2 regions of the Glutamicibacter soli genome follow, and region 2 is predicted to be linked to the other one. Evidence: predicted binding sites of a transcription regulator. Region 2 holds the regulator's gene; the other holds the start of a gene.
The links. The regulator HspR, encoded in region 2, represses chaperone genes until heat shock. The targets are predictions, from matches to a motif close to AAGTTGAGTCNNNNNGACTCAACTT.
Positions count from the first base shown of each region.

Region 1: ACTX90_RS01800 (ATP-dependent Clp protease ATP-binding subunit) is a predicted target of HspR. The motif match lies at 3,992-4,016, and genes of this name have one in related genera.

Region 1 covers NZ_CM125969.1:359,028-374,656, reverse strand. The annotation lists gene ACTX90_RS01825 (hypothetical protein) at 1-673, shown strand, start outside; gene ACTX90_RS01820 (malonic semialdehyde reductase) at 762-1,382, opposite strand; gene ACTX90_RS01815 (sensor histidine kinase) at 1,725-2,909, opposite strand; gene ACTX90_RS01810 (hypothetical protein) at 2,959-3,147, opposite strand; gene ACTX90_RS01805 (response regulator transcription factor) at 3,233-3,910, shown strand; gene ACTX90_RS01800 (ATP-dependent Clp protease ATP-binding subunit) at 4,034-6,589, shown strand; gene ACTX90_RS01795 (VOC family protein) at 6,736-7,077, shown strand; gene ACTX90_RS01790 (hypothetical protein) at 7,082-7,669, shown strand; gene ACTX90_RS01785 (hypothetical protein) at 8,058-8,672, shown strand; gene ACTX90_RS01780 (alpha/beta hydrolase family protein) at 8,691-9,359, shown strand; gene ACTX90_RS01775 (AAA family ATPase) at 9,525-10,073, shown strand; gene xsc (sulfoacetaldehyde acetyltransferase) at 10,260-12,101, opposite strand; gene ACTX90_RS01765 (IclR family transcriptional regulator) at 12,290-13,117, shown strand; gene ACTX90_RS01760 (AAA family ATPase) at 13,123-14,139, shown strand; gene ACTX90_RS01755 (cobaltochelatase CobT-related protein) at 14,140-15,629, shown strand, end outside.
Region 2 covers NZ_CM125969.1:2,794,390-2,810,018, forward strand. The annotation lists gene purM (phosphoribosylformylglycinamidine cyclo-ligase) at 1-613, shown strand, start outside; gene ACTX90_RS13285 (hypothetical protein) at 732-1,157, opposite strand; partial or broken gene ACTX90_RS13290 (transposase) at 1,394-2,032, shown strand; gene ACTX90_RS13295 (hypothetical protein) at 2,656-2,784, shown strand; gene ACTX90_RS13300 (helix-turn-helix transcriptional regulator) at 2,821-3,594, shown strand; gene ACTX90_RS13305 (Sir2 family NAD-dependent protein deacetylase) at 3,600-4,520, opposite strand; gene ACTX90_RS13310 (DUF3073 domain-containing protein) at 4,685-4,903, opposite strand; gene ACTX90_RS13315 (septum formation family protein) at 5,128-5,778, shown strand; gene clpB (ATP-dependent chaperone ClpB) at 5,883-8,474, opposite strand; gene ACTX90_RS13325 (DinB family protein) at 8,621-9,124, shown strand; gene ACTX90_RS13330 (TerC family protein) at 9,371-10,555, shown strand; gene ACTX90_RS13335 (YccF domain-containing protein) at 10,650-11,060, opposite strand; gene trmB (tRNA (guanosine(46)-N7)-methyltransferase TrmB) at 11,191-12,048, shown strand; gene ACTX90_RS13345 (GNAT family N-acetyltransferase) at 12,105-12,737, shown strand; gene ACTX90_RS13350 (heat shock protein transcriptional repressor HspR) at 12,804-13,172, opposite strand; gene ACTX90_RS13355 (DnaJ C-terminal domain-containing protein) at 13,340-14,308, opposite strand; gene ACTX90_RS13360 (nucleotide exchange factor GrpE) at 14,395-14,967, opposite strand; gene dnaK (molecular chaperone DnaK) at 14,981-15,629, opposite strand, start outside.

The sequences.
Region 1 (15,629 bases), 1.4 Mb from region 2:
AGGCGTGCTGACCGGCCAGACCCTTCAGGATGCGGCGTCCGCACTGGGCCTGCTGATCACCGTCGACGAGAGCGCGGAACCCGCGGCGGCCGGATCGGTCCTCTGGGAGCCGGAAGACGGCACAACCGTATCCAGCCTGGCCGAAGTCCCGCGCCTTTCGGCCTACTGGGACGCGCTGATCGGCACCGCCATGCTGCGTTACCAGGCACCGAACGCCATGCCGACCGAGCCTTTGGCCCAGGCATTGCTCGGCTCGACCGGCCCCGGCTCACGCCTGGTCAAGGAACTCATCGCGGAAGTCCTCTTCTCGCACGTGCTGATCAATACGCTGGAAACCCCGGGCCAGTCGACCATCGCGGAAATGACGGCCGGCGTGCTGAGCAACGCGGCCTCCAGCACGCCTCCGCGCACGGAGTTCGCGCTGCAGGTTCCAACCACCGACGACCTGCCGGAAGAGCAACACCACCTGATCCCGAGCCTTGAGATTGTCATCCCGCAGGTCGAAAGCCTGCTGCGCAATTTCGAGCGCGAAGGGCTTGTGGTGATCGACGAGGAGATCACCGTGCCTGTCGCTCTGCGCTCCGCGCTGGAACGTGCGCTCGCCAAGGTTTCCGACCACGTACTTGGCGGCAACGCGGAATCCGAGGATGCTGAGGCCGATGTGGTCAAATAGGGCGCATCGCGGAAAACCTTAAAGGCTGAAGGAGTGCGACAGATGCGTCGCACTCCTTCAGCCTTTATTTCCTTGAACAACCCATCCGCTAGATGCTGCGGGTTGCCAGCTCGCTTGAGTGGCGCGGCAGGCGGTCGAACCACGGGTTCTCGCCTGGCTTGCCGACGTTCACGATCAGGAACGACTTGTGGTTGTTGTCCGCGTTGATGGCCTGGTCGACAGCAGCCTTGTCGAAACCGCCCATGGGGCCGGCAGCCAAGCCGACGGCGCGCACGGCCATGATGAAGTATCCGGCCTGGAGCCAGGCATTGTTGTTGCCCACCGCGGTGCGCACGTCGGGATTCTCGAACATGGACTTGCGCTCTGGAGCGTGGGGGAAGAAGCTCGGGAATTCTTCATGCCACTCGGTGTCGAAGGACAGCACCGCCAGCGCAGGAGCGGTCAGCGCCTTCTGCGCATTCGTTCCCGACATGGTTCCAGCGATGGTTTGCCGTGCTTCGTCCGATTTGACCCAGGTAATGCGAAGCGGCTGATTGTTCATCAGCGTAGGACCCATCTTCATCGCGTCGTAGATGGCATCGAGGGTTTCATCGGATACTGGCTCATCGCTGAATGAATTCGCGCTGCGGGCTTCGAAGAAAAGTTGATCGGCGGCAGCCGGATCGATCGAAAGTGCTTCGTAGATGCTGGATTCAGCTTGAATGGTCATGGGCTCGCTTTCGCAGTTTTCACGGATCCTTGGTGAATAGGATATAAAGTTCCCGTGCCGCTATTGCCGCTTTGTGAACACTGTCACTAGAATGCGCATAAGCCCTGCGTTATAAAAGGTACGTTACGTCACTTGCGGACAACGGCGTGCGATGGGGGCACAACGCCGATGAAAGATCGTCCGCTCAGTAACGCAACGTACCTTTTAATCACCCTTGGTCCTTCGTGGTGCCACTCGCAAAACACCACCAAGTACCTAACCGGTGATCGGTCTTCACCGATACATCTATAACTTATCGTGTCTGCAAGAATTGCGAAATCATACTTTAGTAGGAGGGTAGGCCTAGAACGGGATACTGGCCGTCAAAATCCAGCGCCCATTGCGCTCTGAAGTATTGAATCTTCCGCCGAAAGCCTTCATGCGGTCCTCCATGCCGATAAGGCCGCTGCCGCCGATTGGCAAGGAAGATTTTCCAGAGCTCGAATCCGTGGTCTGATTAGTAATCTTAAGCCGTGCCTCGTTGCCATGAACGGTCAGAGAGATGGAGCATTCACCGCCAGGCAATGCGTGCTTAATGACGTTGGTCGTCGCCTCCTGCATGACTCGATAGAGCGCGGTTTGCGCCGAGCGCGGGAGGTCGGAAATTTTTTCCTCGGTGTGCGAGGACACAACAAAATTCGCCTCACGTAGCCGTTGGGAGAAAAGCTCGACGCCCTGGACCGCATAAACCGTAGTTGCCGCTGGCTTGTCGGAGGCGCTCACGGCCGGATCCGCCATGGTTCCATCCGTACGCAAGACATTGAGCATCAGGCGCAGGTCATGAAGAGTTTCGGTACTGAGCTTGGCGATAACGTCGATTGCATCCAACGCCATCTGTCCATCATTGGCGAATTTTGCAGCCTTGGACTGCATCGCAACTACAGTGATGTCATGAGCCACGATGTCGTGGAGATCGCGTGCGATATTCTTCCGCTCGTCTTCGATGGATTGCTGCGCCCTGCGGCCAGCTTCTTCAATATCTTTGACTGCTTTGACGTTCCGTTCACGCAGAACGAAGATGCTCCGCGTCAGCGCGAAAGACAATGCCGCAAACGGTGCCACCATAAGAATTAGGATCGCATCGTCACCAGCTCTTGCAATGAACTGCACCATCCAACCTACAAAGAGAGTCAGGTACCAAACGCGAATTTGCTTGGATGATGCTGTTGCAGCCAATGCCGAAAACGCCACAGAAGAAAGCACTATCCAGAGGAGAAGTTGCCCATTCCCGAAGAAAAAAAACGCTGAGGCAATATAAATACCCAAAGACGCGCCAACCCAGCGACGGCCAATAATCAGCGCCGTACAAAGCACCACTCCTGCTAGCGCTCCACGGATCGCCCTCTCAGGCGCTTCGTTAAATCCATCTTGAAGTATGGTGATGATCTCGGTGGCTGAAATCGCCAACAGTACTGCGGTGCCACCCCAAACAACGACACCCCGACCAGCAAACTGCTTGGTCAGGGTGTCTTTCAGCCTTGCTTTCATACGCCGAATACTTCACTGGCTAGATGGTGAAGTCAAGCAGATGAAGTTCTTAGCAGGCCAGACCGTAGTTCTTGCAGAACCAGTTCGAGAAGTCAGTGCCCCAGCCAGCTGGGGTCGCAACTGCGCCACCCTTCGAGATCAGCTGGCTGCCAGCGGTTGCGGCCGATGCCGGAGCTGCAACTGCAGTAACCGGCGCAAGTACCAATGCCGCTACCGCGAGCATCTTCAGTGCCTTCATAACACACCCCATGGTTGAGTATTCTTATATATAGTTTCGAGTGAGCAGTCCGGACCTGGCCTGCAGTATCTTTCTAAGGAAACTGATGGAGCAGATCAAAGTGCTCATCGTCGACGACGAGCCTCTAATTCGGAATGCGCTGGGCACAATCCTAGCAACGGATCAGAGAATTGTAACGCTTGAATCTGTAGATAACGGATTAAAAGCGGTTGAATTTTGCCGGGACAATAAAGTCGACGTTGTTCTGATGGATTTGCAGATGCCGGTCATGGACGGCGTCGAGGCTACACGCGAAATCAAGGCCACTCGAAACAGCCCCGCAATCCTGGCCATCACCGCCTTCTCCTCGGACGATTACCTCGTCCCCGTGCTGGCTGCCGGAGCCGGAGGCTACTTGGTCAAAGACACCGAACCGGCTGAGATCATCAGCGCGATCCATGCGGTCCACAACGGAACCGCAGCCATTTCCCCCTCGGTTTCTTCGGATCTCGTCTCCGCAATTCAATCGGCATACCGGGACACCAGTCAGGAAGTCCGGGATCTGATCGAGGATCTCGGCCTCACTGCGCGCGAGGTGGAAATTCTGAACCTTCTGGCGAACGGACTTAATAACACTGAAATCAGCCGAAAATTGAAGATTTCAGAAGCCACCGTAAAAACGCATATGGCCAAGATCTTCTCCAAGCTCGAAGTTCGCGACCGCGTCCAAGCGCTGGTCGCCGCTACGCGCATGGGCCTCATCGAGATTCCACGCGATCAGTAAGCAGCTTCGCCGATGGTGAAATAGGTCTCCTAACACGCCTTCCCGGCAGGTGCCGGGAATAGATTTGTGCCGAATACGTTGAACATGAGCATAGACCGCTCAAGTTTCTACTAGGAGGTTCACTTGCCAGCATTCTTCGGCTCACCCGACAACGGCTCGTTCGAGGAATTCCTCTCCCGGTTCCTTTCCTCGCGCGCTCAAGCTGCCCGGCCGATCGATATCACCCGCCTGCTTTCCGCACGCACCCATGAGGCAGTCACCACCGCAGCCTCGATTTCGCATGAGCACGGCCATGACGAAATCGATTCGCTCCACCTTCTCATTGCGCTGTTGCGCACCGAACCCATCCGTTCGCACCTCGAAGCCATGGGCACGGACATCGAGTCCCTGTCCAAGGATGCCATCGCCCACCTGCCGCAGAGCCAGGACCAGCAGGAGAAGCCGACCCGGCTTTCCTCCGCCGCACAGCGCAGCCTGTTCGACGCCTACCAGGTGGCGCGCAACTACGGTTCGACCTACATCGACCCGGACCACCTGTTCCTTGCTTTCGTCTTCAATCCGGAATCCCCCGTCAGCAACCTGCTGGCCCAGCACGGGATCACCGGCCAGTCGCTGCAGCAGGCAGCCATGGAGCAGGTCCAGCGTGCCCAGTCCGGCCAGGCGCAGGACTCCGAGGAGTCCGACGTCTCGATGCTGGAGCGCTACGGCACCGACCTGACCGCATTGGCCGCGGACGGCCAGATCGACCCGGTCATCGGACGCGACGACGAGCTGGCCCAGGTCATCGAGATCTTGGCCCGCCGCACCAAGAACAACCCGGTGCTCATCGGCGAAGCCGGCGTGGGCAAGACCGCCATCGCCGAGGGGCTGGCCCGCGCCATCGTGGCGGATGAGGTCCCGGAGCAGATCCGCGGCGCCCAGCTGATCTCCATCGACCTGCCCGGCATGCTCGCAGGCACCCGCTACCGCGGCGACTTCGAGCAGCGCCTGACCGGCCTGCTGGAAGAGGTCGCCGACGCCGAGGGCCAGGCCATCGTCTTCATCGACGAGATGCACCTGCTGGTCGGCGCGGGCTCGGGCGAATCGGGCAACATGGACGCCGCCAACATCCTCAAGCCGCGCCTGGCGCGCGGCGAGCTGCACCTGATCGGCGCCACCACGCTGGACGAGTTCCGCAAGGTGGAGAAGGACTCCGCGCTGGCCCGCCGCTTCGGCAAGGTCACCGTGGAGGAGCCGTCCCAGGAGATCGCGCTGGCGATCCTCGAGGGCCTGCGCGAATCCTACGAGGACCACCACCAGGTGCAGTACACCCCTGAGGCGCTGAAGGCCGCGGTGAGCCTGTCGGCCCGCTACCTGACGGACCGCCGCCTGCCGGACAAGGCGATCGACCTGATCGACATCGCCGGCGCCCGCCGTTCCATCGCGGCCGGGGACACCGAGGACGTCCAGGGCCTGCGCGCCGAGCTGGTCGATGCAGAGCGCGACAAGGCCCGGGCGATCTCCGAGGAGCGCTTCGAGGACGCCGGAGCCTGGCGCGACCATATCACCGCGCTGAGCGAGCGCATTGCCGCGGCGGAGCAGGCCGGCGACGCCGGTATCACCCGCGTGGTCGACGAAGCCCAGATCTCCGAGGTCATCTCCCGCTCCACGGGCATCCCGGCCTCGCGGATCTCCGGAGACGACAAGGCGCGCCTGTCGACGCTGGAGGAGTCGCTGCACGCCTCGGTGATCGGCCAGTCCGAAGCCGTGGCCGCGGTGGCCCGCGCGGTGCGCCGCAACCGCACCGGCCTGTCCCCCGCCCAGCGCCCCATCGGCTCCTTCCTGTTCCTCGGCCCGACCGGCGTGGGCAAGACCGAGCTGGCCAAGGCCCTGGCGACCAACCTGTTCGGCTCGGCCGACGCGATGATCCGCGTGGACATGAGCGAATACGGCGAGAAGCACACGGTGGCACGCCTGATCGGAGCGCCTCCGGGCTACATCGGCCATGACCAGCCCGGCCAGTTGACCGAAAAGGTGCGCCGCAACCCGTACTCGGTGATCCTGCTCGACGAGATCGAGAAGGCCCACCCGGACGTGTTCAACGTGCTGCTGCAGGTGCTTGACGACGGCCGGCTGACCGACTCGGCCGGGCGCACCGTGGATTTCTCCAACACGCTGATCCTGATGACCAGCAACCTGGGCGGCGAGTATCTGGCCAACAAGGCAGGCAACTTCGGCTTCACCTCGGCCAATGCGGCCAGCGAGGCCGGCGAGATCCGCGCCAAGGTGATGGGCAAGGTGCGCGAGTTCATGCGCCCCGAGTTCCTGAACCGGCTGGACGAGGTGCTGCTGTTCAGCAAGCTGAGCCAGTCGGAGATCGGGCAGATCGTCAAGCTGGTGCTGGCCGAAACCGGCGAGCGCCTGGCCGACCAGGAGCTCTCGCTGGATGTCAGCGACGCCGCTGTGGCCTGGCTCGCCGACGAAGGATACGACCCGGAGTTCGGCGCCCGCCCGCTGCGCCGCCTGGTGCAGCGCAAGGTCCAGGACGCGATTGCCGACCTGCTGATCAACGACGCGGTCGCCGCCGGGGACACCATCGCCGTGGACTACGCCGACGGGAAGCTGAAGGTCGCCAAGCAGGTCGCGCCCCCGGCTCCGCCGGCAGCCGAGGAAAAGGTCATGGACTTCTTCGGCAGCTAGCCAGCGCAGCCAGACCAGCGAAGGGCGGCCTGCGGGAACCGGCAACGGTCCCGCAGGCCGCCCTTCGCCGTCCCGGTCAATTGCTTGCGTTGCCCTACCCAAGATCCCCGCGCCCCGGTAGGTTGGTACCCATGGCGAATATCGGCATGATCACTCTCGATACCCTGGACGAGCAGTCGGCGGCTGCCTGGTGGCGGCTGGTGCTGCACGGCGAATACGCGGGCCAGTACCCCGGCTTCACCATGCTCTCGATTCCCGGGTTCCCGGCCAGAATCGGCTTCCAGCAGGTCGACGAGGTGGCTGAAGGCAAGAACCGGGTGCATCTGGACCTTGAGGCCAAGGCCGACCGAGCCAAGGAAGTCGACGAGCTGCTGGCGGCCGGGGCCACCCTGGTCGAGGAGCACACGGATGACCCCGACTTCGGGTGGAGCGTACTGCGTGACCCCTTCGGCATCGTCTTCTGCTTATCGGATCCCCACGGGGACTAGTCTCATGGGCCTTTTCTCCAAGAAGTCCGCGCAGCCGGCAACCCACCGCATCGATGTGCATTTCGCGCAGCCGATGACCGTCCGCCTGCGCCAGCAGCAGGAGCAGGCCCTGCTGGAAGTGGCGGCGGCCAAGCAGCAGTGCGCCGCGCGCGTGGTCGCTTCGGGAACCGCGATCTCGGAGCACGAGGAACCGCTCTCCAGCGATGTGCAGTTCGAGGTCTCCTGCCCGGACCTGAAGAAGCTGGTCGCGGCCGTGAGCGGTTGGCTGGTGGCCAACGGGCTGGCGCGCGGTTCATGGATCGAGGTCGACGGCGAGCGCACCGCGCTGGGCACCAGCGAATACGTGCTGCTGCGCACCCGTCTGGCCGAGGAATTAGATGCGGATCTGGAAGCAACCGTGCTGGCGCTGCACCGTGCGCTGGGCGACGGCACCATCGGATGGCATGAGGACGTCTATTTCCGCTTCGACGGGCCGGTGTTCGTCTTCAACGGCGACTCCGCGCAGGCGATCCTGGACGCGCTGGGCGGGGAGCTGGTCAAGCACCCGCTGCTCCGCAAGGCCGAACTGGTGGCAGCGACCCCGGCCAGCTAGCGTATTTCCAGCCGCGTTCGGCGAATTGTTCATTTTTGCGTGCGAAGAAGGCTCTTCTCGGCCGTGCACATAGACTGGAGATTCTGCCATATCCTTGGAGGTCGTCATCCGAAACCGCATTCTGGGCCTTGCAGTTACCGCAGCATTCCTGCTGTCTGGTTGCAGCTCCGCCCCGCCACAGCAGCCCGAGGTGGCTCCCCCGGCAGTGGGTTCGACCGCGTCGAGCCCTGCCGCCGAGGCCGTAGCACCGTCATCTACCCAGTCCGCAGAACAATCGGTGGAACCACTCCGGAATTCCGGGCAGGACTGGGCCGACGAGAAAATCCAGATGTGGGTTGACAATTCCGGGATCAAGTCCACCAAGGGATTCCTGTACCCCTACAACTTAATGACCGGCTGGACCTCGCCCAAATCCGGAGTCATCGACATCAAGCTCGCGAATGACATGGTCTTCAACAAGGACGGAATGCAGGAGTCCTACCAAGGGCCGACCGATGAGCTTCGATTCATGGGTCTGATCATGTTCGAGAGCATCGGCAAGGACTCGCCCGAACTTGAAACCATTACGTTCTCCACCGAAAACAACAAGTACTCAGGCACCTACACCCGCGCATTGACCGGGGCCGATCCGGAGGACCGCGAAGCCTGGGCGCAGGAGAAATACGTCCAATGGCTGAACAGCATGAACGACACCTACGAATCGTTCTGCAAAGCGGAAATCACCAGCCTCAAGATCTACCGTCAGTGCATTCCGAGCGATCCGCATGCCTACATCGACAAAGTTGAATCTCCCGCACCCGGTGAACTTGTGGTAACCCTCGAGGATGGACCATGGATGGACGGCACCTACGATTTGCCGGCATCAGGGTTTGTATCCAGCAACATGATGATCCGCATCAACGAAAAGAACGACGGTCTGCAGCCTTTGGAGAAACTGACCGTCACAGCACGCGGCGGCGAAGACACCAGCGTCGAAGAATACGATGAGTCCATCAATGGCTAAGCCATCTACGCTGGTCCCATGAGCCTAGAACTTTCAATCCCGGTTGAATCCGGTGCGGTCAGCGCCCTGCTGGACACCGCGGATGATCCAACCGCACTGCTAGTCGTAGCGCACGGCTCCGGAGCCGGCAAGGACCACCCGTTTATGGCTGGCTACGCGCAGGCGGTCGCCGCACTGGGTATCTGCGTCCTGCGCTTCAACTTCCCCTACATGGATGCAGGCAAGAAGTTTCCGGACAAGGCGCCGACGGCTGTCTCAGTATGGAATCACGTGCGCGACTGGGCCGCGGAGAACCTTGCCGGCGATCTTCCCATCTTCGCCGCCGGCAAATCCTTCGGCGGCCGCATGGCATCCGTGGCCGTGTCCGAGGGAATGGACACCGCAGGCTTGGTCTTCCTCGGCTACCCGCTGCATGCGCCGAAGAAAGAGGAGAAGCTGCGCGACGAGCACCTGTACCCGTTGCAGGTTCCGATGCTTTTCCTCGAAGGCACCCGAGATCCCTTCGCCAACCCGCAGATCATGGCGGATGTGGCATCCAAGCTGAATAACCGCACCGAACTGGTTTGGTTCGAAGGCGGAGACCACTCGTTCAAGGTGGCACGCTCGGGGCGCACCCCGGAGCAGGACGGGTCAGGTCTTGCCCAGGCCACGGCTCGCTTCATTTCCGCATGCCTTTCGCTACCCTGAAATCTGTTCACCGAATTCACAGCTTGATTCTGGAATCCACTCTTTTGCTCGTTCGTTCTACTACTACACCCGCCACGTCCATCAGGAGCATCCATGGCGCTAACCGTTATAGAACCCCGAACCGATTCCCCGCTGCCGACTGGGGGCTCCCGAACACTCATCATCGTGGGCAGCGATGGAAGCGGCAAGACCACCACCATCAATGCCTTGGTCGATGAACTCGTACGCGATGGAATAGCCGCAAGAAATGTCGCAAACCCGGCTGGGCGTCGCTGGTTCACCCGTCAATTCACGGACAAGGGCCGCACGATCCCCGTACGAATGCTCGACCTGTTTGAATCGTGCATTCGCACGCTCAATGTCGCAGTCAATTCCTTTACCGCAACGCGTTTCGACGGCTTAACCGTCATGGATCGCCACTTGCACTGCCAGTTGGTGCTCCGCAGGCTCCGCGGCCAGCCAGCGGGCCTGCTGCTTCCCAAACTTGCGAAATATATGGTCCGGGAATCCCAGATCATCGTCTTGGACGTTGACCCCGCACTCGCGCAGGAACGTATCGTTGCGCGCGCGGAGGATTTCGAGACACTGGATTATCTGGTTTCGAGTCGACGAGAATATCTGACGATGGCGGCACAGCAGGGCTGGACCGTCATCGATGCATCCGGCACCGTTGCCCGAACGGTACGACAGATACGCAACACGCTAGGTTGCTAGGTTGCTAGGTGCCAACATCACCGGCGCCGAGGGACTCGCAATTTTCCGGCAGCCTCCGAAGCATGCCTCGGGATGGCTTCCTGCCTTGCCAGCGGCTGAATCAACGCTGGATTCGAGATACACCGATGCCCCTGGACCATAAACGGTTCAGGGGCATCGGAGTGTTGAGTTGCTGGCACCTATGACTTATACGTAGTCTTGGTACTTCTCAAGGTGGCGGACCGGGGTGGAGAGCGCATCGCGGCGGAACGGATCGCCCAGCTCGCGGGTGCACATGATTTCGATAACCGTGGTCTTGCCGTCGACCATCTGCGCGTCGATGGCTGCCTGCAGCGCAGGACCTACGTCTTCCAGCTTGTCGACAACAACACCCTCGGCACCCATGCTGCGTGCCATTTCTGCAAAGCTCTCGCCGTTGTCCAGTTCGCCTGCCACGAAACGGCGTCCGTAGAACTCGACCTGGTTCTTCTTCTCGGCGCCCCACTGGCGGTTGCGGAACACGATGGCAGTCACCGGGATGTCATGGCGTACCGCGGTGAGCACCTCGCCCATGCTCATGGCCCAAGCTCCGTCACCTGCGTAGGCGATTGCAGGGCGCTCCGGAGCCGCGGCCTTGGCGCCGATGATGGTCGGCAACGCGTAACCGCAATTGCCGAAGGACATCGGTGCGAAGAAACTGCGCGGACGTTCGAACCGCAGGTAGCTGTGGGCTACCGAGTTGATGTTGCCGATATCGGTGGACACCATCACGTCGCGAGGCATGGCCTTTTCCAGCTCGCGCAATACCTGACGAGGGTGCAGCCAGTTGCCTTCTTCCTGCTCCGCCTCCTCGATGACGTCCAGGGAGTAGTCGTCCTTTTCATGGGTCCAGTTATCAAGTTCCGCTTCCCACGACTGCTTGGCGTCCTGGATCGTCGCCGCGCGCTCGGCCTTGGTGGCGTCCGAGGCCAACGCCTGGTTCTTCAGTCGTGCAACCAGCTCGGTGGCCACTGCCTTGGCGTCGCCGCAGATACCCACGGAGATCTTCTTGACCAGTCCAAGCATCTTGTGGTCGGCGTCCACCTGGATGATCTTGGCGTTCTTCGGCCAGTATTCCTGTCCGTACTGCGGCAGGGTACCGAATGGGCCAAGCCGGGTGCCCAAGGCCAGAACCACGTCCGCCTGGGCAATCAGGCTCATGCCTGCCTTGGAGCCCTGGTAGCCCAGCGGGCCAGCCCACAGCGGGTGGCTCGCAGGGAAGGAGTCGTTGTGCTGGTAGCTGTTGACCACGGGGGCGCCCAAGCGTTCGGCCAGGGCCTTGCACTCTTCGACGCCGTCTGCCATGACGATGCCGCCGCCGGAAATGATCACGGGGAACTTGGCCTCGGCCAGCAGCTGCACCGCTTCATCCAGGGACTTGGTTCCACCGGCGCCGCGGTCCACACGACGCGGCGCCGGAATCTCGGTGACACTCTCGCTGTAGAAGTAGTCGCGAGGAATGTTCAGCTGCGTCGGGCCGATCTCGCTCATGGCCCGGTCGAAGCAGCGTGCGGTGTATTCAGCCATGCGATGCGGATGGGTGACATGCCCCTGGTACTTGGTGAACTCCTGGAACATCGGCAGCTGGTTCGCCTCCTGGAATCCGCCCAGGCCGATGGTGTTGGTGCCGGCTTCCGGAGTGACGATGACAACCGGGCTGTGGGCCCAGAATGCTGCGGCAATTCCGGTCACGCAGTTGGAGATGCCCGGGCCGTTCTGCCCGATCACCACACCGTGGCGGCCGGAAGCGCGGGCATAACCGTCGGCCATGTGCGCTGCACCCTGTTCATGCACCACGGGAACCAGGCGGATGCCTGCCGGAGCGAAGATGTCCATGGCATCCATGAAGGCTGATCCCATGATTCCGAAGATATCGGTGACGTCATTGGCAACCAGCGTTTCAACAAAAGCCTCGGACGAGGTCATTTTCTGCGCGCCCTTGACCGCTTCGCGTTTGGCCACCGAGTTCTGAACCTCGGCGTTTGCTGATTCGATGATCTGCTCGGACATGTTGCCCCCTTCGGACATCGGACCCCTAAGGAGCCATTTGATTGTGTCTCATTTTTTGCCTGCACATTCCACAAAAAGTGGGATTGAGATCAAAACTATGCGTCGTGGGTCACATTCGTCAACCCCTGTTCAGCTTTTTGTTTCAAATGCTAATATTTAATGAAACTCGCAAGGCTAGGAGCTAACTAATGGAAAACCTCACCGAACCCTCCTTGGGCCCCAGCGGAGCAGTACAAGGTGAAACGCCAGCTCTGCGAATGATCGCGCTTTTGGAACTCATCACCACCCGCGACCAGCTGTTCACCCTGCAGTCACTCGTCGACCAAACCGGCATTCCCAAACCCACGTTGCACCGCATGCTGCAACAGCTGGAAAGTTCCAACCTTTTGACCCGGCACAGCGACGGCCGGCATTACGCAACAGGCTCGCGCATGCGCCGGCTTGCCGAGGATACTCTTCTCAACGACACCCGCAACGGGGCGCGCAACGCCATCCTGAAAGACCTCGTGGCCCAGATCGGCGAAAGCTGCAATGTCACGGCGCTGTCCGGGAACGAGGTCATCTATCTGGACCGCGTGGAGACGACCGAACCGATTCGCGTCCACCTGGGCCCGGGTTCCAGGGTTCCGGCGCATTGCTCTGCCAGCGGCAAGTTGATTGTTTCGCAGTTCGGAACCGCGCAGCGCGAAAGGCTGCTGAACAACGATCGGCTCACCCGCTTCACCGCCCACACGCTCACCGACTACCCCGCACTGGAATTCGAACTCGCACGGATCCGCCAGCAAGGCTACGCGCTGGATCAGCAGGAATACCTCGACGGACTGGTGTGCCTCGCAGTGCTCGTCCCCAATGCATCGGGACGATCGAATATGTGTGTTGCGGTGCAAGCCCCGATCATGCGCAAGAGCGCAGCTGATCTCGAAGGCCTCCTTCCCCTGATGCAGCGCGCCGCCGCGGACATTGCCCGTATCGAAGACCTGACCGACAACTCCGAACTCCAAGCATCAGGATGGTGAGCCCCATGAACGTCCCGGAAACTACCGAAATCCCTCAAGCGGTCGCCGAGGAAAACGCACCGGACAGGGAAAACGTCAACGTCCGAGGGCTTTTCGGGATCGACAGCAACCTGACGGTGAGCCGTTTTACCCGCGCCACGGCACAGGTCCCGACGCTGGACGCTTCATATCAATTCGACAGGTCAACTACCCTCGCCATCCTGGCCGGCTTCACGCACAAATCCCGCGTTCTGGTCCAAGGCATGCATGGAACCGGCAAGTCGACCCACATTGAGCAGGTCGCGGCCCGGCTGCGGTGGCCGGTGATGCGGGTGAACCTCGACGGGCAGCTCAGCCGACTGGACCTGGTGGGAAAAGATGCAGTCGTCCTGCGCGACGGCCAGCCGATGACAGTCTTCCAAGAAGGCGTCCTGCCCTGGGCCATGAGCCAGCCGATGGCGCTGATCCTGGACGAATACGACGCGGGACGACCTGATGTCATGTTCGTGATCCAACGCCTGCTGGAACAAGATGGTGCTTTGGTTCTCCCCGATCAGAACAGGGTCATCCGGCCGCATCCTGACTTCCGGCTTTTTGCCACTGCCAATACCGTGGGACTGGGCAATCTTACGGGTCTCTACCACGGCGTGCAGCGCCTGAACCATGCCCAGCTCGACCGCTGGAATGTCGTGGCCAGTTTGAATTACCTGCCGGCCGAGCAGGAACTGGACATCGTCGCATCGCGTGTCCCGCATCTGGCAGCCCGAAACGCCGGCAGGACGCTCATTGAACGCATGATCGAGCTGGCGGCCTTAACCCGCCAAGGATTCGCGGCAGGAGACCTCTCCACGCTGATGTCGCCGCGTACGGTGATCACCTGGGCGCAGAACATCGAAATCTTCCAGGACCCGGCACTCGCCTTCAGGCTGTCGTTCTTGAACAAATGCGATGATGCCGAGCGCCCGCTGCTGGCCGAGTACTACCAGCGCTGCTTCGATGCGGATCTTGCCGAATCCCTGGATTCTTCTGATTTGGTGGCCTAGATGGGCGCCGCACAGGGCACGGAGCTGCTTCGGCGGCTGCAGGCCGCGAGCCTGCGCGCGGTCAGCTCCGAGCCGCAGCTGGAGCTTCGCGGCGGAACTGCGTGGAAGCATGGCTTGCCGCTTCCGTATAACGCAGGGCACCTGTACCCGAGACTCGACGGCAGCGATATCCGTCTGGCGCGCGGGGCCAGTGACGGGCTAGCCCTGCGCACCAGGCACTCGTCCTTGGAATGCCATCAAAGCCGCCTGCCGGAATCCGACGGCGGACGCTTCATCTTTGAACTGCTCGAACAGCTGCGCTGCGAATCCCTGTGCTCCCTGCCGGGAGTGAAGACAAATCTCAGGCACACTTTCTGGCACTGGGCCTGGCAGTTTCACGGGTCAACGCTGGCGGAAACCGATCTGGGCCAGTTGCTCTGGGCCGTATGCGTTCTCGCCCACGCCAAGGTCAACGGGGTCGAACTGCCCACCGACATCGGCGACCGCATCGAGGCGACCAGGGCCGCCTTCCCTCCCGGGCTCGGCGCAGCCATTTCCAATTTGCGCGCGATCCGCCATGACCAGCAGGCCTATGCATTAATAGCGCAGGAAATCGCCTCGCTGGTTGACGCGGATATTTCCGCACGGCGGGCGGCACGAGGCCGGTCTCAACCCCCTGCACGCTCGGCAAAGGACGTGCGCGGATTTACCCTGCATCTTGATGTCGCCAACGAAGCCCAGCACTATGGCAAGGCGGCCTTGTCCGACGGCGGCGCCAGCGCGGCGGACCCCGGAAACTACCGGATTTTCACCACGGCTTTCGACCGGCAGATACCTGCCGCCCAATCCATACGCCGTGCGCAACTCGAAAAATACCGCCAGACCGTCGACGACATCGCCGCGCGGTCCGGGGTCAACCAGCCGCTGCTGTCCCGACAGCTTCGGGCCCTGCTCTGCCAGCCGGATGTCGATGGGCGCTGCGGTGGTGCGGAGCAGGGATTGCTCGATGGCTCACGGCTGGCCCAGCTTGTCGCCATGCCGCAGGAACGGCGCATCTTCCTCGAAGACCAGCACTGCTCGGCGCCGTACGCCGCAGTGAGTTTCCTGGTGGACTGTTCGGGTTCCATGCGCCATCACGCGCCGCAGGTCGCCGCGTTCCTGCACCTGTTGCTGCGCGCCCTTGAGCGCTGCGACGTGCCCACCGAAGTCCTCGGATACACCACCGGGAACTGGAACGGCGGCCGCGCGCTGGCTGCATGGCGCAAGCAAGGCGCTGAGCCGAACCCCGGCCGCCTCAACGAACTGGCCCACCTGGTGTTCAAGACCGAGGAGCAAAGCTGGCGGAACAGCCGGCTCTCCCTGGGGGCGCTGCTGCATCAGCCCCGCTACAAGGAAGGGATCGACGGGGAAGCTGTTCGCTGGGCCGCTGAGCGGCTCGGCCAGTCCCCTGCCGAGCGCCGATTGCTCATTGTCCTGTCGGACGGCAGCCCGTCGGACGCCGCCACCGGCAA
Region 2 (15,629 bases):
CCCGGAACGCGTGAAGGCCGGCGACGTGGTCATCGGCATGGCCTCCTCCGGCATCCACTCCAACGGCTACTCGCTGGTGCGCCGCGTCATCGCCCACGCCAAGTGGGAACTGGACCGCCAGGTCGAAGAATTCGGCCGCACCCTGGGCGAGGAGCTGCTGGTTCCGACCCGCATCTACACCACCGCCTGCCTGGATCTGGTCGGCGCGCTGAACGACGGCGAGAACTTCGGCGTGCACGGCTTCAGCCACGTCACCGGCGGCGGCCTGGCCGCCAACCTGGCGCGTGTGCTGCCCCGCGGCCTGATGGCCCGCGTGGACCGCTCCACCTGGGCGCTGCCAGCAGTTTTCTCCACCATCGCGCAGCTGGGCAACGTGCCGCAGGCCGACCTTGAACGCACCCTGAACCTGGGTGTGGGCATGGTCGCCGTCGTGGATCCTGCCGTGGCCGACCGCGCCGTCGAACTGCTCAACGCCGCGGGCATGGGCGCCTGGGTCATGGGCGAGGTCGAGAACCTGGATCCGTCGGCTTCCGCCGCAGGCCTGGACTTCGTCCAGGGCGCCAAGGGCGTGGACGGCGGCGCAGTGCTGCTGACCGGCAGCTACGCCAAGTAGGGCTAACGCTTCAACCCCCTGCATACCGGCCGGAAGGCCGGCATGCAGGGGGTTTTGCGTTTCCCGACACGCATGATTAACCGGATGGGTTCCGCGTGGCCGGCGTACAGGAATCGATTCAGCGGTAGTCGATGGTCAGCAGCGAGTCCCCCGGCAGCGATCGCAACGTCTGCTCCGCAAGCTGCGAGACTTGGATCCCCGAGGCACGGCGCGGAACAATCTCCGCTTCCGCCGGGCTCCAGCAATTGAGGATGGCGATTCGCGACACGTGCTCGGCGATGCTTGGCAGTACGTGCAGCCAGGCGATCAGGGTCTGCGGGTCGAGTCCGTCGCTGGGCTTTTTCCCGGGGCCGAGCCCCACCAGGCTCCCGCAGTTGCACATGTTCGGCACCAGTTCAAAGTGCCTGGAGCTGCTGCGGACGCGTGAAGACTTGATCCGCAGCTCGGTGTCCTGCGGGGCGACGCCCAGCCGCGATGCGGTTTCTGCGACGAATCGCTCAGTAAACGAGTGGGCGTTGATCGCCCAGAGCACGGTTTGGCACATGCATCAATTATGCAGGTGACTGACGTCGGCAGCCGGTGCCCGATGAGCTTCTGCCCGGGCCGGTGCGGCAAGGCTGGCCGCGACGCGAAATGCCCTCGCCTCGGGCCTTGCCAGCGTCTGGGTAAGTTGACCCATGGCCTCCTCCGCATGATGGGTGATCCGCCCAACGCGCGGATCCTGCGCCGCCCGTAGCGTGGACTGCGTGAACGGTCCGGGGACTTCCCGCCGACCGCCAGCCCGCCCCGGCCCAGCTAAAGCATGCCGGCCAGGCCAGGATCGACGCGAAGCTCACAAAGCACGGAGCCCGCCGGCACACCGCGTGGGCCAACACCATCTTGGACGCCGTGGATGAGCAGACAGCAGTCGTGGTTGGCACCGAGGCCGCCGGTTTGGTCATTCCTCACCTGGCCCGGCAGCTGATCGCCTTGCATGCCCAGCGGACCGACGTGGCCACGCATCTTGAAGCCATGGGTCGGGCGCACCCTCTTTACCCGGTCCTGACTTCCATGCCAGGGGTCGCCGTCAGGGCCACTGCGATCTTCATCGCCTAGACCTCCGGCAAGACCTTCGACAGTGCCGCAGCACTGGCCTCCTATGCCGGGCTGGCGCCAACCTCCCGTCAGTCGGGCACCTCGAATAAGTCCGGATGGGTCAGCCATTCAGGCAACAGACGCCTGAAACGAGCGTTGTTCCTCTCGGCGTTCGCGTCCATCCGTTTCGACTCGGCCAGCCACGCCTACTATGACCGGAAACGGGCTCTGGGCAAACGCCACAACCAGGCGCTCCTCGCGCTGGCCCACCGGAGGCTAACGGTCATGTTCGCAATGATCCGCGACGGGTCGCTTTACGATGCCCCGGTGCCGGAAGTTGCTTGACAAAATACATAGGGCCCCCATCCCCAACGGGCTGATCTGGTGCGCCGCCATCGAGGCTTGCCAAAAGATCGGGGCCTTCGAACGGGTCGGCGAATGGACCGCGGCCCTGGATGTGTTTCGGCTTCTAGAACTAGGCCATTAAAGCGCTAAGACAGTGGGCCAATTCAGCGCGAACTTAGGCCATTTCATCCCACCCCAACAAATCCTCCTGACTATGAGATTCATAAATGCTAAGTCACCGGCTCAGGATCCTCATTTCCAGTAGCTCTCAACTCATCAACAGCACTCCGGAGCAGAGTGACAGCACCTGTAGAAATCCATGGTGCCCCGAGGCCGTTGGAACATCATGTGAAGAACGCCCTAGTCACACAAAGGGGCAACGCATGATCATAGTCATCGAGCCGCAAGAGACAGTAAAGCAGCCCTCCCAGAAGTAGCAATCCCCGAAGCAAGGTTGACCCCCGCTGAAAGCAGTCAGGTAGTTGAGCATGACCATGGTGGTAACCCATGCGCCGAAATGGTCTACCTTAGGCCACTGAAATGGCCTGGCCTCGCCGCCTTAATGGCCTAGTTCCAAAAAGCCGAAACACACCCTGGACCAGTGGCGACGCAGCAACCCGGGAATGACCGCGTTCGGAGGTGAATGCGCGCTGTACACCGGGCAGCTCCTGGCGCTGCGCGGTGCGTGGGACGAAGCCATGGAGGAATTCTCCGCTGCCGGCCGGCGCTTCGAGAGCAACTCCCAAATCTAGGCGGCGGGGGCGGCCGAACGCGAACGCGGGGACTTGATGCTCATCTGCGGCGAACTGGCCGCCGCGGAGCAGGCCTACCAGGTCTCGGCCGAGCACGGAGGCGACCCGCAGCCGGGGCTGGCGCGGTTGTGGGCCGGGAGGGGCGACACCCAGGCCGCGGTGGCCGCGGTCGAACGCTGCCTGCGCGTGCGCACCGTTCCCGCGCAACGGAACCGGCTGCTGCCCCAGGCAAACGACGTGTTCCTGATGGCGGGCGACACCGAACGCGCGGGCGCGCTGGCTGCCGAGCTGGAGCCGCTGGCCCAGCAGCCGGGGTGCGAGAGTGCGCTGGCCGCGGCCGCCCATGCTTATGCCTGCCTGGAGCTGGCCCGCGGCGATGCGCCGGCGGTACTGCTCTACGCACGCAAGGCGATCCAGGGCTGGGACCGGGTCGGTTGCCCCTACCGGGCCGCCCGGTCGAGGCTCGTGCTGGGGTGTGCACTGCGCCAGCTGGGCGACCAGGGGTCAGCCCACGCTGAATTACAGGCCGCCGCAGACACGTTCCGGCGCTTGGGCGCACTGCCCGAGGCGAGGGAGGCCCAAAACCAGCTGCCGGTTCCCCTACCGGGCCGGTATCCCGTCGGGCTCACCGAGCGGGAGGTGCAGGTACTGCAGCTGGTGGCCGCCGGGCGCAGCAACCGGGACATCGCCGCGCAGCTGTATCTCAGCGAAAAGACCGTGGCCCGGCACCTGAGCAACATCTTCGCCAAGCTCGATGTGGGGTCGCGCACCGCGGCGGCCGCCTGGACCTTCGCCCACCACCTTGCCTAGCGAGGCTAGGAGAGCTGGTCCAGCGCCTGCCCCAACGGAACCCGCCAACGCCAGGTCGCCTTCTGTTCGCCGCGCACGTGCCCGTTGGTAATCAGCGCGACCGGAAGCCCCAGCTTCACGAAGTCCAGCAGGATGCGGTAGCCGCTCATCACGGCCAGCGAGGAACCGAGCACCAGCAGCGAGGTGGATTCCGCCTGCAGCTGCGCCATGGCTTCCTTGCGGGCCGGCGGCACGCTTTCGCCGAAGTAGACCACGTCAGGCTTGAGAACCAGCGAACCGCAGTTCTCGCAGGCGACCATGGCGAACTGGTCCACCAGGTACTGCGGCAGTTCCACGTCCCCGTCCGGATTGACCGCTTCGGGGTCGATTTCCACCGCTTCCAGGTATCCTGCGTTGGCCGCCTGCAGGCGCGCGTCGAAGTGCAGCCGATCCTCGGTGTGGCCGCAGTCCAGGCAGCGCACGATCGACAGGTCGCCGTGCACCGGGATCACGCGCCGGGATCCGGCCTGCTGGTGCAGCCCGTCGACGTTCTGGGTGATGATCCCGTTGATCCGACCCTCGCGCTCCCACTGGACCAGACGCCGATGGATGTCGTTTGGTTCGGCATTGCCCATGTGCCGCCAGCCCACGTAGCCGCGCGCCCAGTAGCGCTGGCGGGCCTCGGGGCGGTAGCGGAACTCCTGGAAGGTCATCGGCCGGTGCCGTTGCAGCGAGCCGTTGGGACCGCGGTAGTCCGGGATGCCCGAATCGGTGGAGACGCCGGCCCCGGTAACCACCAGGACCTTGCCCTCGTCCAGCATGGATTGCACCCCGTCGCGGGCTTCGGCCTCGGGTGATGCCTCGGCCTGCTGTTCCACGATGCGCTGCATGGAGCGGATCGCCGAGTGGTGCGCCATCTGGATCGAGAGTTCCTCGGGCGTGCTCATGTTCGACCTTTCACCGTTCCGGGTACGACAAAGGCCGCAGCGACCTCAAAGCTAATTTAGCTTATTCGCTGCGGCTTATCGTAAAAATGTATTGAAGAGCTGTACCACTTACTGCACAGGTGTGGCACCCCGAGCTAAAAGTATCCCGGTAAACGTCGACGACCTTAGTCGTCTTCGCCTTCTCCCGAATACTTCTTAGTCAACTCGTCGTAATCCGAATAATCGTCGTCATACGATGAATCATTACGCCCAGTATCCTGAGCATGACGATCGGAGGGCACACCCAACTCGCGTTGGAGTGCCGAAAGGTCCGTCGAGGGCGAGTAGTACTTGATATCTCGCGCTTGACGCTGTGCTTTAGCCTTTTGACGGCCGCGCCCCATGGCGTGACCCCCTCTTTTCAGTAGAGTCGGGAGGTGGTCCACCTAATAGATGGAGGCCCCCGAATATGTGATCAGTTCTTTCGTAATTAAAGGTTAACACGATTCCACGGCGAGCGCTGAACGCAACACCGGTCAGAACCGCTAGACTGGCGATTAGTCCAACGACTATTTTATGACTAGTCGCAGTTCTCGCCCGATCCGCTGACAAAGGAGCTCATCAGGTGGTGGATAAGAATCTCCCGGAGCCGCAGGCCGCACTGCCGCCGTTGCGCCCGGAACCGGAGAAACCCAAGCGTCAGATCGGGCAGTGGTTCCTGCTGGCCGCAGCCGTCATCGCCTTAGCAGCTGCCGTGGTTTTCGTAGTGCTCAGAATCATTGATCCGCCGCCTTCGCCAGAGGCGAACAACGTGCAGCGCAATGAGGCACCCGGCCTGGACGGCGTCATCGCCGAGGGCATGCCGCCGGAGCAGCTGGTGCTCGGCGACTGCTTGCGGGGTTTCACCACGCCGCTGGATCCGCAGACCGTAGTAACCTGCGATTCCTCCCATAACGCGCAGCTGATCGGCACCTTCGAGCTTGAGGGCGCCCCCGAGGCACCCTACCCCGGCGCGGACGAGCTGCTGACCCAGTCCGAGGACCTGTGCAAGTCGGTCTCCTTGGACCCAAGCGCGGGAATCGACTCCACCTGGACTTACCACTTCTCGCGGCCGTCGAAGGCCACGTGGGAAAAGGGTGACCGGTTGGTCTCCTGCTTCCTGAGCCTGACCGACGGCAACGTGCGCAGTTCGCTGCTGCCTGCCTCGGATGAGCCGGGAAGCTCCGCTTCGAACCCGTCCGAGGACAAGACCAGGGAAACGGAAAACGCCAACGCCTAAGTCGGCTCTCGGCGCTGCTGGGCCGATGCCGCAGGATACCGGAATGCGGTGTGAAGACCACGAGGTCTTCACACCGCATCCCTTTTGTTCACGGCCCGTGAAGGCTAGCTGTCGGCGCGTCCTACGGTCAGCCGGTCCTTGCCCTCGTCCAGCGTGACCGAAACGGTGTCCCCGTCCTGGACCTCGCCGGCAAGGATTTCCTTGGCCAGCCGGTCGCCAATCTCACGCTGCACCAGACGGCGCAGCGGGCGGGCACCGAAGGCCGGGTCGTACCCGGTCAAGGCGAGCCATTCGCTGGCGGCCGGATCCACGTCAAGGGTCAGTCGCCGTTCGGACAGGCGCTCGGAGAGCTGGTCGATCTGCAGCTTGACGATGTTGCCCAGCTCGTCGATGCTCAGCGGGTCGAACATGATGACCTCGTCCAGGCGGTTCAGGAACTCCGGCTTGAACGAAGCGTTGACCACGTTCATCACCGCCGCCTTCTTGGTCTCGGCATCCAGGGTCTGGTCCACCAGGAACTGGGAGCCCAGGTTGGAGGTCAGGATCAGGATGGTGTTCCTGAAGTCCACCGTACGTCCCTGCCCATCGGTCAGCCGTCCGTCGTCGAGCACCTGCAGCAGGATGTCGAAGACCTCGGGGTGGGCCTTCTCGACTTCGTCGAGCAGGATCACCGAGTACGGCCGGCGGCGCACCGCTTCGGTCAGCTGGCCGCCCTCTTCGTAGCCCACGTAGCCCGGAGGGGCACCGACCAGTCGCGAGACCGCGTGTTTCTCCGAGTACTCGGACATGTCGATGCGCACCATGGCGCGCGGGTCGTCGAAGAGGAAGTCGGCCAGGGACTTGGCCAGCTCCGTCTTGCCCACGCCGGTGGGGCCGAGGAACAGGAAGGAGCCGGTCGGACGGTTCGGGTCGGCGATGCCTGCACGGGTGCGGCGCACCGCATCCGAGACCGCGGCCACTGCCTGCTTCTGGCCCATCAGGCGCTGCCCGATGATCTCCTCCATGTCCAGCAGCTTCTGGCTTTCGCCCTGCAGCATGCGCCCGGCAGGGATGCCGGTCCAGGCGGAGATCACCTCGGCAATGTCATCCGCGGTGACCTCGTCGGCCACCATGGTGTGCTCCTTGGCGCCATGCGCTTCGGCGGCCGCGGCGGCGTCCAGTTCCTGCTGGAGCGTCGGGATCTCGCCGTAGAGCAGGCGCGAGGCCTTCTCCAGGTCGCCTTCGCGCTGGTACTTCTCTGCCTCGGAGCGCAGCTCATCCAGCTTGACCTTCAGGTCGCCGACCCGGTTCAGGCCTGCCTTTTCGGCTTCCCACTGCGAGTTCAGGGCGTCGAGCTTCTCCTTCTTGTCGGCCATGTCCTTGCGCAGGGCCTCCAGGCGTTCCACCGATGCGGGATCGGTTTCATCGCTCAGCGCCAGCTCCTCCATGGTGAGCCGGTCGACTTCGCGGCGCAGCTCGTCGATCTCCTCCGGGGCGGAGTCGATCTCCATGCGCAGGCGGCTGGCTGCCTCGTCGACCAGGTCGATGGCCTTGTCCGGCAGCTGGCGCCCGGAGATGTACCGATTGGACAGCGCGGCGGCGGCAACCAGCGCGGAGTCCGCGATGGACACCTTGTGGTGCGCTTCATAGCGTTCCTTCAGGCCGCGCAGGATGGCAATGGTGTCATCCACGCTCGGCTCCCCCACGTACACCTGAGCGAAGCGGCGCTCCAGCGCCGGGTCTTTCTCGATGTTCTCGCGGTACTCGTCCAGGGTGGTAGCACCGATCAGGCGCAACTCGCCGCGGGCAAGCATCGGTTTGAGCATGTTGCCGGCATCCATGGCGCCTTCGGAGGCGCCAGCACCGACCACGGTGTGGATCTCGTCGATGAACGTGACGATCTGCCCGTCAGAGGACTTGATCTCTTCCAGAACCGCCTTCAGGCGCTCCTCGAATTCGCCGCGATACTTGGCACCGGCAACCATGGCACCCAGGTCAAGGGAGATCAGGGTCTTGCCGCGCAGCGATTCCGGGACGTCCCCGGCAATCATGCGCTGGGCCAGGCCCTCGACCACGGCGGTCTTGCCGACACCGGGCTCGCCGATCAGCACCGGGTTGTTCTTGGTGCGGCGCGAAAGCACCTGCACCACACGGCGGATTTCACGGTCGCGTCCGATGACGGGGTCCAGCTTGCCCGCACGGGCCAGCGCCGTCATGTCGGTGCCGAACTTCTCCAGGGACTGGAAGGTCGCCTCGGGGTTCGGGTTGTCGACCTTGCGGTCGCCGCGGATGGTGGGCAGGGTTCCCACCAGCAGGTCGCGGGTAACTCCCATCTCGCGCAGCGCCTCGCCGGTCTTGGTCTGGTCGCTGGCCAGTGCGATCAGCAGGTGCTCGGTGGAGACGTAGGTGTCGCCCATTTCCGTCGCAGTCTCCTGGGCGTTGTTCACCACCTGCAACAGCTGGCGGGAGAACTGGGCCTGGGCCACCGAGGAACCGGAGCTGGAAGGCAGCGCCTTGATCAGCGAGCTCGCCTTCACCGAAAGCGCGTCGACATCCAACCCTGCAGTCTTCAGCAGTGCCACCGCAACCGAGTCACGCTGGTCCAGCAGCGCCTTGAGCAGGTGCGCAGGTTCAATCTGGGGATTGCCTGCGGTCGATGCGTTCATCCCGGAGGCCGAGAGAGCCTCTTGGCTCTTGGTAGTGAGTTTGGTGTCCACGCGCTTCCTTTCGTTTGTGGGTGAACCTTTAAACTTGAGTGTACTTAACTCAACTCTTGTTTGACAGGGGTTATTCCGTTTTCGCCGAACAATTTCAAAAAAGTTTTTCCTTGTATTCACCGAGCCGACCTGCGAACAATGGAGCTATGGCTAACCCGAACTCACCAGAGCTTTTCTTCGCCGAACACGATGAGCAGGTCAAGGCCTTCATCGACCAGCATCGGGCGGTGCTGCTCGATTGCCTTGACGGCCTCACCGAAGAGGAGGCCAGAGTGCAGCTCGTGCCGTCGCGCACCACGCTGCTCGGGCTGGTCAAGCACGGAACATTCGTCGAGAAGGTCTGGTTCCGGGAGGCTCCCACCAGCAGTTCCCGCTCCATCTTGGGTATCGCCCCGAATCCCGATGAGTCGTTCAAGCTCGAAGAGGGCGACAACATTGCCACCGTCATTGCCGAGTATCGCGAAGAAATAGCGCACACCCACCAGGTCCTGGAGGGGACGACCGGCGCAACGGTCTTCCCCGGGAACAAGCGGGGGCCGCTGCCCCTGCGCTGGATCCAGCTTCACATGCTGCGTGAGTTGGCGCAGCACTGCGGACACGCGGACATCCTGCGCGAACAAGTCCTGGCCGCGCGAAATGCCTCTCCCTAGGCCCGGCGATGGGCGGCTCCACCGGTCGAACAACCACCGCCGGTCAACGCACCGCACATGCCTGAACTTTCCCTGAGGGCAAAACTCAAGATAGAGTTGATCCCACGTAAGGGAGTATTCACAAGCGTTTGATCCGTCAGTACGTAAGACACAGGAGTCTTGCCGGGTTCTGCGGCCAACCATTTTCGGTTGGCGAAGAGACTTACTTGGATGGCTTGTACCCAACTTACGAAAGCAGGAATCCCCATGGGAGTTTCTCCTTTGATCTGGGGCATCACGATTGTCGTGATCCTCGCACTTTTGGCATTCGACTACTTCTTCCACATCCGCAAGGCGCACGTTCCGTCGTTGCGTGAAGCGGCCATCTGGTCGAGCATCTACGTCGGCCTCGCTTTGGTCTTCGGCATCGTCGTATTCATTTTCGGCGGCGTGGACATGGGCGCCGAATACTTCGCCGGCTACATCACCGAAAAGGCCCTCTCGGTCGACAACCTGTTTGTCTTCCTGATCATCATGGCCAGCTTCAAGGTGCCACGCGAGGACCAGCAGAAGGTGCTGCTGTTCGGCATCGTGTTCTCGCTGATTGCCCGTACCGCATTCATCTTCGTCGGTGCGGCGCTGATCAACCAGTTCGCCTGGGTCTTCTACATCTTCGGCCTGATCCTGCTGCTGACCGCAGGCAACCTGCTCAAGAAGGACGACGAGTCCGACGAGGCGAACAACTTCATCATCCGTCTGGCCAAGAAGCTGTTCCACACCACCGACGAGTACGACGGCGATAAGCTGTTCACCAAGATCGACGGCAAGAAGGTCTTGACCCCGATGCTGCTGGTCATGGTGGCCATCGGCGGTACCGACATCCTCTTCGCCCTGGACTCGATCCCGGCAATCTTCGGCCTGACCCAGAACGTCTTCATCGTCTTCACCGCGACCGCATTCTCCCTGATGGGTCTGCGCCAGCTGTACTTCCTGCTTGACGGCCTGCTGGATCGACTGATCTACCTGTCCTACGGCCTGGCTGCGATCCTGGCGTTCATCGGCGTCAAGCTGATCCTGCACGCGCTGCATGAGAACAACCTGCCGTTCATCAACGGCGGCGAGCACGTGTCGGTCATCGAGATCACCACCGGCCTGTCGCTGAGCGTGATCATCGGCGTCCTGGTAGTCACGGTGCTCGCCTCCCTGTTCAGCAAGGCCGGCAAGGCGCAGACCGCCGTGAACAACGTACGCCGCCATGCGAACAACTACACCGACCTCTCCTACACCGCGGACCAGGCCGAGCGCGAGCGGATCTACACCGAGCTGCTGGAAGAGGAAGCCTACGTGAAGTCCATGGACAAGAAGTACCGCGACAAGGTCAAGGACATCGACAAGATCCGCGACGAAATCACCGAGGCGCACCGCCAGCACGACGAGTACCTCAAGAGCTAGCAACGGCATCTACCGCCAATACGGACCGGGGCTGCCCTTCCACGTGGAAGGGCAGCCCCGGTCCCTTTAATCCGTGCGAGCCGAACGGCAGGCGCTAGCGGCGCATGGTCCCGATGTAGTAGTCCGAAGCGACCACCACCTTGCCCAGCGGCATCAGGGACACCGGGATCATCTTCAGGTTCGCGATGCCCAGCGGGATGCCGATGATCGACACGAACATCGGGATGGCGGTGAGCACGTGGCCGATGGCGATCCAGATGCCGGCGAAAACCAGCCAGATCACGTTGCCCAGCGTGGAGAACGCTCCCACAGCGCCGCGATCCACGACGGTGCGGCCGAAGGGCCACAGCGCGTAACCCGCGATGCGGAATGAAGCGATGCCGAACGGAATGGTCACGATCAGCAGGCAGCAGATGATGCCGGCCAGGACATACCCCAGCGCCAGCCACAGGCCGCCGAAGAGCAGCCAGATGATATTCAGGATTCCCCGCAATAGATCAGTCATGGATCCAGTCTTCCCCATCGGCTCCCCGGGGCGCTATGGGTGACAGCCCGGATTTTCCCCTGAAACCGTGGCCAATCCCCTACTCTCGCGGGAAGATTCGATGCGGTGCGCTCGGCTAGGATTAATGATCATGAGCGATTCGAGCGAAGAACAGCGTCAGGCCGCGACCCCGACCCCCAAAGACCCAGCACTTTTCCGGGCCGAACCGGTCTCCTTTGTCCGCCGCGGCAACCGCCTGCAGGGCCGCCGTGCCAGCGCCTGGGAGCGCAATGCCGAGCAGTACGTCATCGAGCCTCCCCGCAAGATCGCCGACACCTCGGTAGCCGATGATTTCACCCTCGACCCGGACCAGGCATTCGGCCGCGTGGCGCCGCTGATCGTGGAGATCGGCACCGGATTGGGCGAGTGCATCGCCAACGCCGCCAAGGACGACCCCGAGCGCAACTACCTCGCCGTGGAGGTCTACCGCCCCGGGCTGGCCCAGCTGATGCTCAAGGTCGAGTCCTTCGGCATCGAGAATGTCCGCGCCGTCCAGGCCAACGCCCCCGAGGTGCTGGACGTGATGCTCGAAGAGAACAGCGCCGACGAAATCTGGATCTTCTTCTCCGACCCTTGGCACAAGCCGCGCCACCACAAGCGCCGCCTGATCAAGGCATCGTTCCTGGACAAGGTTTCCCGGGTGCTCAAGCCCGGCGGAACCCTGCGCCTGGCCACCGACTGGTCCAACTACGCCGAGCAGATGCGTGACGCGCTCACCGCCCACCCGGATTTCGAGAACCAGTTCCCGGGCAACCTTGCCGGCGAGGAAAGCAACCTGACCAAGGTCCGCCGCGAGGGCATGGAAGGCTTCGAGAAGGAACCGGAGTTCACCGATGAGCTCGGCGGCTGGGCCCCGCGCTTCGAACGCCGCATCCTGACCAGCTTCGAGGGCAAGGCGCTGAAGGCAGGCCGATTGGTCTTCGACTTGGCGTACACTCGCGTCGGCTAGTGCACGACCGGACATAAAGTCCGGCAATGGCTCATGTCCACCCTAAACTGGTGGCCATGAGCCATTCGTCATTAATCCCGGCCTCCGAGTTCTCCACCGCGCCCACCATGGAAATCGCCGGGGTGAGGCTGGAACAGCTCGCCGCCTCGCACGCGCCGGACTTGGCCGAGGTAGTGGCCGCCGGACGCCTCGACGAGGACTGGTTCGCGACAACTCCCCCGGCACAGCAGATGGAAGCCAATATCGCCCAGCGGCTGGACTCCCAGGCAGCCGGAACCATGGCCCCCTTCGCCATCATCGACACCTCCGCCGGCAAAGCCGTCGGCGCCACCGCCTACCTGAACATCGATGCCGCAAACCGCCGGGTGGAGATCGGATCGACCTTCCTGGCCGTTGCGGCGCAGGGCACCGGCATCAATCCGGCAGCGAAATACCTGCTGCTGCGCAGGGCATTCGAAGTGCTCGGATGCTACTCGGTCGCGTTTTGCACGCATTGGCACAATGAGGCTTCCCGCGCCGCCATTGCGCGGCTGGGCGCCAAGCAAGACGGCGTGCTGCGCAACCACAAGTACGATCCGGCGACCGGAACCCTGCGAGACACCGTCGTCTTCTCGATCTTGCCCCACGAATGGCCGGCGGTGCGCACCCAGCTGGAAGCCCGGCTGCGCCGCCACGGCCGGCTCGGATAGAGACAGAAAATCCAGCCGCGCCAGGATCTGGCGGGCTGGATTTCTAATGTCTTTCAGGCGGCAGGCCTACCTGCCGATAGCGCGGCGCACCGGGAACAGCGATACCGTCGGTTCGGGCCGCGAGGGGCGCATGCCGCGGGCCAGCGACACCACGTCGCCTGCGACGGTGCCGGCGGCGAAGATGCGCGATTGGCCTTGGCGCACGTAGTCCAGTTCCGCGCGCAACTGGTTCACTTGGCCCTTAAGGCTAGCCACTTGGTTTTCCAACTCAAGGATCCGCTTGATGCCTTCCAGCGACACGCCATCCTTGCTCAGCGCCTGAACCTGGCGCAGCAGGGACACGTCGTGCTGGGAATAGCGGCGCTGCTTGCCCGACTGCCGGCTGGGCGAAACCAGGCCGATGCGGTCGTACTGGCGCAGCGTCTGGGGGTGCATGTCGGCAAGCTGTGCGGCGACGGAAATGACGAAGACAGGTCGCAGGTACTCCCCGTTCACGGTACTTCAACCACCTTTCTGCCTTGGCTGTATCTTGAGTCTATCGCCGGGGCCGGAAGATGTTGGCTCCTCCGGCGCCGGCGACGGGTGATCGGCGGGTGCCGATCCTAGAGCTTGGCCTTCGAGGCCAGGTCCGCCCGCGGGTCCTCGCCCTCGGTGGCTGCGGCGAAGTCCTCAACCGCCTTCTTCGCGGCATCCGAGAGGTTCTGCGGAATGACCACGTCGAGCACGATCAGCAGGTCGCCGGTGGCCTTGGAGGTCTTCACGCCGCGGCCCTTCAGGCGCAGCGTGCGGCCCGAGTTGGAGCCTGCCGGAACCTTCACCGCGACCTGTTCCCCGTCGAGGGTCGGGACGTGGATCTTCGCGCCCAGTGCGGCCTCGTCGAAGGTCACCGGGACGTGCACGCGGATGTTGTTGTCCTCGCGCTTGAAGAATGGGTGCTCGGCGACCTTGACCTTGACGATCAGGTCTCCGTTGCCGGCGGCGCCGGCTTGCCCGCGTCCGCGCACGCGCACCGACTGGCCGTCCTTGATGCCGGCCGGGATGCGCACGTCGATGACCTCGCCGCTGGGCTCGCGCAGCCCGATCTTCGTGCCGTTGATCGAGCCGGCGAAGGAGATCGAGGTGTTCGCGGTGCGGTCCGCGCCCTTGCGCGGCGGAGCGGCCTGGCCGCCGAAACCGCCGAAGCCGCCCGCTCCCCCGAACAGGTCGGAGAAGTCCGGCTGCCCGCCACGCTGGCGTGCCCCGCCTCCCCCGCCGAACAGGTTGGAGAAGATGTCCTCGAACCCTGCGCCGCCGCCCGGAGCTCCGCCCGGACCTCCTGCCGAGAAACGTGCTCCCGAGCCCATGGCACGGATGGCGTCGTATTGCTCGCGCTCTTCCTTGTCGGAGAGGACCGAGTTGGCTTCGGTGATGTCCTTGAACTTCTGTTCGGCGGTTGCATCACCGGCGTTGGTGTCAGGGTGGTACTTGCGCGCCAGCTTGCGGTACGCCTTCTTGATATCCGCGTCCGAGGCGTCCTTGGAGACGCCGAGGATCGCGTAAAAATCTTTGTCTATCCAGTCCTGACTTGCCATCAGGGCCTCATCCTTTCTATGACAATTCGAAACTGCCCACTGGCGAATACTCGACAGTGGGCAGTTTCAGTTGTGCTAGCTAGTTGCTATTCGCCGGTGGCGACCAGTACCTGGGCAGCGCGCAGGATGTTGCTTCCCTTGCGGTAGCCGGTACGCAGCACCTGTCCCACATGATCGGCCGGGACCTCCGGCACCGCCTGGCGCAGCAGCGCTTCGTGGACGTTCGGGTCGAATTCGACCCCCGCCTCGTTGATGCGCTCCAAGCCATGCTGGGCCAGGATCGAGTCCAGCTTGTTGGCGATCGATGCGAAGGGGCCATCGGCCAAGTCGCCGTGGGCGCGTGCCGCGTCGATGTCGTCAAGCACGGGCAGCAAGGTGGAAAGCATGCCCTGCACGGCGTTTTCACGCGCCACTGCACGGTCGCGCTCCACGCGCTTGCGGTAGTTGACGTACTCGGCCTGGAGGCGCAGCAGGTCGTTGCGCAGCTCGGTGACGACCTCGCTGACCTCGTCCTGCTCCGCGTCCACGGAGTCGCCGGCCTCGTTCAGGATCGCCTCGGCCTGGCCCAAAGCGTCAGCAGTTGGCTGCTGGTCAGCGGCCTCTGGCTGGTCCTCCGGCTCCTGGCCGGAGTTTTCGTTCTGGTTGTTTGCCTCGGACATATTCCTAAACTCCCTACTTCTTGTCGGCTTCGTCTTCGTCGATGACCTCGGCGTCGACGATGTCTTCATCAGCGTTCGGCGCATTCTGCTCGCCGGCAGCCGCGCCTTCGGCCTGGGTGTTGGCGTAGATTGCCTCGCCCAGCTTGGACTGCGAAGCCTGAAGCTTCTCGAACGCGGCCTTGACCTCGTCGTCGTTGTCCTGCTTCTCCAAGGCGGCCTTCAAGGCGTCGACGTCGGCCTGGACCTCGGACTTGACCTCTTCAGGCAGCTTGTCCTCGTTGTCCTTGATCAGCTTGTCCACCGAGTAGGCGGCCTGCTCGGCAGCGTTGCGGGTCTCGGCTGCCTCGCGGCGTGCCTTGTCCTCTTCCGCATGCGCTTCGGCTTCCTGCACCATGCGCTCGATGTCTTCCTTCGACAGCGAGGAGCCGCCGGTGATGGTCATCGACTGCTCGGTGCCGGTGCCCTTGTCCTTGGCGGACACGTGCACGATGCCGTTGGCATCGATGTCGAAGGTGACCTCGACCTGCGGGATGCCGCGAGGAGCCGGAGCGATGCCGGTCAGCTCGAAGGTGCCCAGTGCCTTATTGTCGCGGGTGAACTCGCGCTCGCCCTGGAAGACCTGGATCGATACCGAAGGCTGGTTGTCCTCGGCGGTGGTGAAG